2 linked regions of the Parafrankia discariae genome follow. The protein of the gene in region 2 interacts with the protein of the main gene of each other region in a pairwise test. Links are inferred from orthologs where the notes say so. Each region holds a gene or a part of one and is shown on either strand. Other genes may lie near its edges. The genes, in order: B056_RS0114000 and B056_RS35620.

The links.
Region 1: the proteins of B056_RS35620 (region 2) and B056_RS0114000 interact in binary tests that used the Escherichia coli proteins (3 or more experiments, as listed by UniProt). The link is inferred for Parafrankia discariae from one-to-one orthologs.

What each region holds. Positions count from the first base shown.
Region 1 is NZ_KB891210.1:91,646-94,777, reverse strand. The notes cover bases 4-2,823. They hold B056_RS0114000 (response regulator), read right to left. Parts: upstream 1,859-2,823; coding sequence 1,148-1,858; downstream 4-1,147. Other genes in these bases: B056_RS43605 (HAF repeat-containing protein), read left to right, coding at 2,026-2,823; B056_RS0114005 (LLM class F420-dependent oxidoreductase), read right to left, coding at 135-1,034; B056_RS0114010 (SDR family NAD(P)-dependent oxidoreductase), read right to left, coding at 4-21. In the rest of the region: more of B056_RS0114010, read right to left, coding at 1-3; more of B056_RS43605, read left to right, coding at 2,824-3,132. UniProt on the Escherichia coli protein: Member of the two-component regulatory system KdpD/KdpE involved in the regulation of the kdp operon.
Region 2 is NZ_KB891137.1:103,407-107,016, forward strand. The notes cover bases 216-3,513. They hold B056_RS35620 (ATP-binding protein), read left to right. Parts: upstream 216-598; coding sequence 599-3,313; downstream 3,314-3,513. Other genes in these bases: B056_RS0107320 (cytochrome P450), read left to right, coding at 3,475-3,513. Outside these bases: potassium-transporting ATPase subunit KdpA, read right to left, coding at 1-189; more of B056_RS0107320, read left to right, coding at 3,514-3,610. UniProt on the Escherichia coli protein: Member of the two-component regulatory system KdpD/KdpE involved in the regulation of the kdp operon. KdpD may function as a membrane-associated protein kinase that phosphorylates KdpE in response to environmental signals.

The sequences.
Region 1 (3,132 bases), on a different replicon or contig from region 2:
TCTGTCCTCGAACCAACCCATGACCCGCGCCTCCACTCCACGACCGCTGTCAGCTGACTGCCACCATCACCGCCTGACCGGCCCGGCACCTGACCGGCGCCGATTCCCCGGCCGGGGTCAGGTCCGGGCGGGCGTCACGAGAGGTGGGCCGCGCCGAAGGCCTCGATGAACTCGAGGGTCTCGGCGGCGGACCGGGTGTGGGACGAGACCACCGCCCAGGTCACGCCCGCCTTCTCGATCTCGGCCAGGGCCTCGCCGTGCCGGTCCTCGCTGACGTTCTCCGCCGAGATGGCGGTCGAGTAGGAGTACATCACGTCGATCTGGTCGGTCCGGCCGTTCGCGGCGGCGGCGTTCCGCACCTCGCTGATCATGCCGGCGAGCTCGGCGAGCGAGCCGATCGAGGCCGTGCGGGCCGTGGCGACCAGCTGGGCGCCACCGGACATCGGCATCCAGCCCTGCGCGCGGGCCGCCACCCGGCGACGGCTCAGCTTCGAGTTGCCGCCGATCCAGATCGGGATCGGGTCCTGGACCGGCCGCGGGCGGGCGATCACGTTGCGGGCGTCGAAGTGCAGGCCCTTGTAGCTGAACGGCTCGCCGCTCCAGTGCAGCGGCAGCGCCTCGAGGATCTCATCGAAGAGCGTGTTGCGCTCGTCGATGTCGACGCCGAGCGCGTAGAACTCGGACTTCTGGTAGCCCGTGCCGATGCCGAGGGTGAACCGGCCACCGGAGAGCTTGTCGACGGTCGCCGCGGCCTTGGCCAGCAGGAACGGGTTGCGGTACGGCGCGACCGACAGGTAGGTGAGCAGCCGCAGCCGGGTGGTCGCCGCCGCGGCGTAGCCCAGCGCGACGAACGGGTCGAGGCTCTGGTGCCCGCCGTTCTCGAGCCAGCGGGCGCCGGGGACGGGGTGCTCGGTCAGTGAGAAGCCGTCGAAGCCGGCCCGCTCGGCGGCCGCCGCCACCTCGTGCAGCGGACCGGGATCGAGCATGTCGCCGTCAGTGCCCGAGGTCTCCGGGTAGTGGAAGATGAAGCGCATCATCGTCACCTCGTCGTGCGTCCGCCGCGGGCCGGTCCGTGGAATCTGTCTACCAGAAAATTGACATTAAAGTCAGAAATCTGGCCCGGTGCCGGACAGCCGGGGATCGGGGATCAGGGCTGGTAGCGGTAGCCCATCCCCGGTTCGGTGGTGAGGTGGCGCGGGCGGGTGGGGTCCGGCTCGAGCTTGCGGCGCAGCCGGTTGATGTAGAGGCGCAGCGACGACGTGTCGGTGGCGTAGGCCGGTCCCCAGACCTCGCTGACGAGCGCGCGGCTGCCGACGAGCTTGCCCGGGTTGCGGACGAGCGCCTCGAGCAGGCGCCACTCCGTGGGCGTCAGGTGGACGGCCGCCCCGCCCTCGGTCCGGGCGGTCACCGCCTTCGCCGCGAAGTCCACCCGGTAGTCGCCGACGTCGGCGCTCGGCCCGGTCTCGGCGGCCGGGGCCCGGCGGGCGACGGCGCGCATCCGGGCCAGCAGCTCCTCGACGGAGAACGGCTTGGTGATGTAGTCGTCGGCCCCCGCGTCCAGCGAGGCGATCTTCTCCGGCCCGGACGTCCGCCCCGACAGGACGATGATCGGGACGCCGGTCCACCCGCGCAGGCCGCGGATGACCTCGATACCGTCCATGTCCGGCAGGCCCAGGTCGAGCAGCACGATGCCGGGCGGGTGGGCGGCGGCCTCCGCCAGCGCGTGCCCGCCGTCGACCGCGGTGCGGACCTCGTAGCCGCGGGCGCGCAGGGTGATCCGCATCGCGCGCAGCAGCTGCGGCTCGTCGTCGACGAACAGCACCCGCCCCCCGGCCCGCGACGCCGACTCCTCGCCCATGCCCCCGCTCCCGTCGCGTGCCCTGCCCGTCCCAGCATGGCAGCGCGCCGCACGGCATGGGCGGCGGTCGTTCATCCGACAGCGAGCGCTGCCGGCCGCCGGCCCGGTGGCGACCTAGCATCCGAGATCGACTACGGAGAGTAATTTTTCGATCTCAGGAGGCGCCCATGACGGGCACCACGAGGGCGCGGGTGCGGGCCGAGGCGCTCGCCGCCCTCACCGCGCTCACCGCGCTCACCACCGCCGGCGCGATCGGCGCCGCGGCGGCGCTGGCTCCGCCCGCGGCCGCGGCCTCCCCCGGGGGGTTCTCCTACCACGGCGGTGAGCTGGAGCTGGTCGCGCTGGACCTGCCGACGGGCGCCGTGTCCGGGCTGGCCACCGACATGAACGACGACGGCGTGGTCATCGGGCAGGTCTGGGACGAGGCGTTCGGCGGCAGCGGGGTCGTGTGGCGCGACGGCGTCCCCACCTCGATTCCGGACACGATTCCGCTGGCGGTCAATGACAGCGGCCAGGTCGCCGGCATCCGGTTCCCGAGCACCGGGCCGAACCGGGGGTTCGTCTGGACGGACGGAACCCTGACCACCCTGGAGCCGACCGACCCCGGGCCGAACCGCTACAGCTTCGCGTCCGCGATCGGCGCCGACGGCACCGTGGTCGGGCTGAGCGGCACGGACTCCCCGATGATGACGGGCGGCGCCGGCGAGCCCGCGGCCGAGGAGCCGGAAAACGGACCGACCGAAGCGGGACAGACAACAGCGGGACAGCCCGGAACCGGGCAGACCGGAACCGGGGAGGCCGCAACGGGGAGCGCCGCGGAGAACGGCGGCACCGTCTCGGACTACCCGGGCGCGACCGACACCCGGGCGACGGTCTGGCGGGACGGGAACGCGGTCGACCTGGGCACGCTCGGCGGGTCGTGGAGCAGCGCCGAGCTGATCAACGGCCACGGGCAGGTCGCCGGGATCAGTGCGACCGCGGACGGCCAGCAGCACGCGTTCCTGTCCGGGCCGGGCGGGCTGCGCGACCTCGGCACCCTCGGCGGATCCTACAGCACCCCGGTCGACATCAACGACCGGGGCCAGGTCGTCGGGGTGAGCGAGACCGCGGACGGGCACGGCCACGCGTTCCTCTGGGAGAACGGGCGGATGCGCGACCTGGGCACGTCCGCCGGGTTCACCGAGAGCTCGGCCACCGCGATCAACGAGCGCGGCCAGGTGCTGGTGGAGAGCCACGAGGCCCCCGCGTACCCGGTCGAGGGCGGGATCGGCGGG
Region 2 (3,610 bases):
GGCGTACACCGTCCACCGCTGGCCCGCGTTCGGATTCACCCCCGTCAGCCGGTATATCGCCCGCTCGAGGGGAAGGTGCTTCTCGCTGGTGTACACCCGGAACATGTAGTCGCCGAACGGCCGGTACGTCACGACCAGGGCGGCCACCAACAGCAGTGTCACCAGGATTCCGGCCACCGTCATGGACACTAGAAACGCTCCGGGAACAGCAGAGCCGCGACCATGAGAACTCCCAGACCTATCCCCAGAACAAGACCGGCGACGTTCTCCGCGGTCACAGCCGCTCAACCCCCCGCAGAACAAGCGCCAGCAGCGCGAAACAGGCGACTGTCAGCGCGACGTACACGACGTCGAGCACGGTTCCTCCTCAGAACGTCGACGGCCCCGCCGTCCCTCCTGCCACTGACGTCCAGAAGTCGGTGGCGCGGGGCGAGCGACGTCAGTAAAGCGTGGCCAATGGCCGGATTGACGATCTCTCACAGGTTTCTAACAGCGACGCGGCACTTTCTAACAGGACAGTAACGGCGATCATGAGAAAGGCCGGGCGGGGCCGCGCCGGAGCCTTCCGCCGGCCGCGGGCCGGCCGCACCATGGACGGGTGCCACGAGGAACCCTGCGGATCTACCTGGGCGCCGCGCCGGGCGTCGGCAAGACCTACGCCGCGCTCGACGAGGCCCACCGCCGCGCCGACCGGGGCACCGACGTCGTCATCGGCTTCGTCGAGACGCACGGCCGCCCGCGCACGGCCGCGATGCTCGACGACCTGGAGACCGTCCCCCGGCAGATCCTGGAATACCGGGGTGGATCGTTCACCGAGATGGACCTCGACGCCGTCCTCGCCCGACGTCCCGAGGTCGCGTTCGTCGACGAGCTGGCGCACACCAACGTCCCGGGAAGCCGGCACCCCAAGCGGTGGCACGACGTCCAGGAGCTGCTCGCCGCCGGCATCGACGTCATCTCCACCGTCAACGTCCAGCACCTGGAGTCGCTCAACGACGTCGTGGAGACCATCACCGGCGTCCCGCAGCGCGAGACCGTGCCCGACGACGTCGTCCGCCGCGCCGACCAGGTCGAACTGGTCGACATGGCCCCGGAGGCACTGCGCCGCCGGATGGCGCACGGCAACGTCTACGGGCCGGAGAAGGTGGACGCCGCCCTCGCCAACTACTTCCGGGTCGGCAACCTCACCGCGCTGCGCGAGCTCGCCCTGCTCTGGCTGGCCGGCAAGGTCGACGACCAGCTCGACCGCTACCGCGCCGACCACGGCATCGGCAGGACGTGGGAGACCCGCGAGCGCGTCGTGGTCGCGCTCACCGGTGGCCCGGAGGGCGACACACTGATCCGCCGGGCCTGCCGGATCGCCGCCCGGGGCCGGGGCGCCGACCTGCTCGCGGTGCACGTCGCCCGCTCCGACGGGCTCACCGGCGCCGACCCGGCCGCGCTGGCCCGGCAGCGGGCGCTGGTGGAGAGCCTCGGCGGCAGCTACCACCAGGTGATCGGCGACGACGTCCCCACCGCGCTGCTCGAGTTCGCCCGGGCCGAGAACGCCACCCAGCTGGTGCTCGGCGCCAGCCGCCGCGGCCGCCTGGCCCGCATCCTGAGCCCGGGGATCGGCGCGACCACGACGACCAGGTCCGGCTCCATCGACGTCCACATGGTCACCCACCCCGAGGCGTGGGGGCACCGGCCGGCCCCGGCGGGCGGCGAGGGCGCGGCACCACGCCGCCCCGGCCGGCACGATCGGCCCGGCTGGCGCCCCCGCGGCCGGACGGCCCTGGAGCCCCGCCGGCGGATCATCGCCACGGGGCTCACCCTGGCGCTTGTCCCGGCACTCACCGCCGGGCTCACCGCGAGCCGGGGCACGTTCAACCTGACCACGGAGATGCTCGCCTACCTGCTCGTCACGGTCACGGTGGCGCTGGTCGGCGGGTTCGGGCCCGCGCTGCTCTGCGCCGTCGCGAGCTCACTGCTGCTCAACTACTACTTCACCGCCCCGGTCACCGAATGGACCATCGCCGACGGCGACAACGCCCTGGCCCTGCTCGGGTTCGTGCTGGTGGCCAGCCTGGTCAGCCAGGTCGTGTCCACCTCCGCCCGGCGTTACGAGCAGGCCGTGCGGGCCTCCGCCGAGGCCGCGACCCTCTCCGTGCTGGCCGGCAGCGTCCTGCGCGGCGAGGACGCGCTGCCCGCGCTCCTCGCCCGGGCCCGGGAGACGTTCGGGATGATCTCGGTGACGTTGCTCGAACGCACCGACGACGACCAGGCCGGCACGGAATGGAACCCGGTCGCGACCACCACCGGCACGAGCGACTCCGGCGGACAGGACGCCGGCGGAGACGACGGCAGAGACGACGGCAGAGAGATCGTCGACATTCCCGTGCGTGACGACCTGCGTCTGGTCCTGACCGGACGGTCGCTGGCCGCCGCCGACCGACGGATCCTCACCGCCTTCGCCGCCCAGGCCGCCGTCGCCCTCGACCAGCACCGGCTGCGCGCGGCGGCGGCCGAGGCCGCGCCGATCGCGGCGGCGGACCGGGTCCGCACCGCGCTGCTCACCGCCGTCAGCCACGACCTGCGGACCCCACTGGCGGCGGCGAAGGCCGCGGTGAGCTGCCTGCGCGGTGTCGACATCGCCCTCACCGACGACGAGCGGGACGAGCTCCTCGCCACCGCCGACGAGTCCCTGGACAAGCTGACCCGCCTGGTCGAGAACCTGCTCGACCTGTCCCGCCTGCAGGCCGGGGCCCTGAGCGTCTTCCCCCGCCCCGTCGGGCTCGACGACATCGTCCCCCCGTCGCTCGACGAGATCGGCCCGGCCGCGAACAGCATCATCGTGCGGGTGCCCGACGACCTGCCGGACGTCCGGGCCGACCCGGCGCTGCTCGAACGGGTGATCGTCAACCTGGTCACCAACGCGCTGCGGTACGCCCCCGCCGACGCCCCACCGGTGATCACCGCGAGCACGCTCGGGGACCGAGTCGAGCTGCGCGTCGTCGACAGCGGGCCGGGCATTCCGGTGCGCCAGCGCGACTACGTCTTCCAGCCGTTCCAGCGGCTCGGCGACCGCGACAACACCACCGGGGTCGGCCTCGGCCTGGCGCTCTCCCGCGGCCTGACCGAGGCCATGGGCGGTACCCTCACCCCCGACGAGACCCCCGGCGGCGGACTGACCATGGTGCTGTCGCTGCCGGCCGCGCCCGGCTCAGCCCCGCCCGGCTCAGCCCCGCCCGGCTCAGCCGCGCTCAGCCGCGCCGACGGCTCACCCGGATCTGCTGTGGATCAGGCGGGCCGTCTCCCGGGCGATCTTCTGTAGCGACTCCTCGGGCAGCGAGCCGTCCAGCCTGGGCCGGACCGGGCGCGGCGGGCGCAGCGCGGCGTGCGGCACCGCGAGGGCGATGTCAAGTGGCCGTCGAGAAAGCTTTCTCGACGGCCACCCGAGGTGTGCGCGGCGGGCCGGGCGGGAACCGCAGGGGCGTGCCCCAGTCGACGACGTGGCCGAACGCGGTACACCGCTCACTGCCCGATCTCCTGTGCTGGCTGGACGGGCTGCGTCGGCGCGGCCAGGTCCACCGCGACGACCGGCAGCGGTGCTGGCACGTCCTCGGCCATC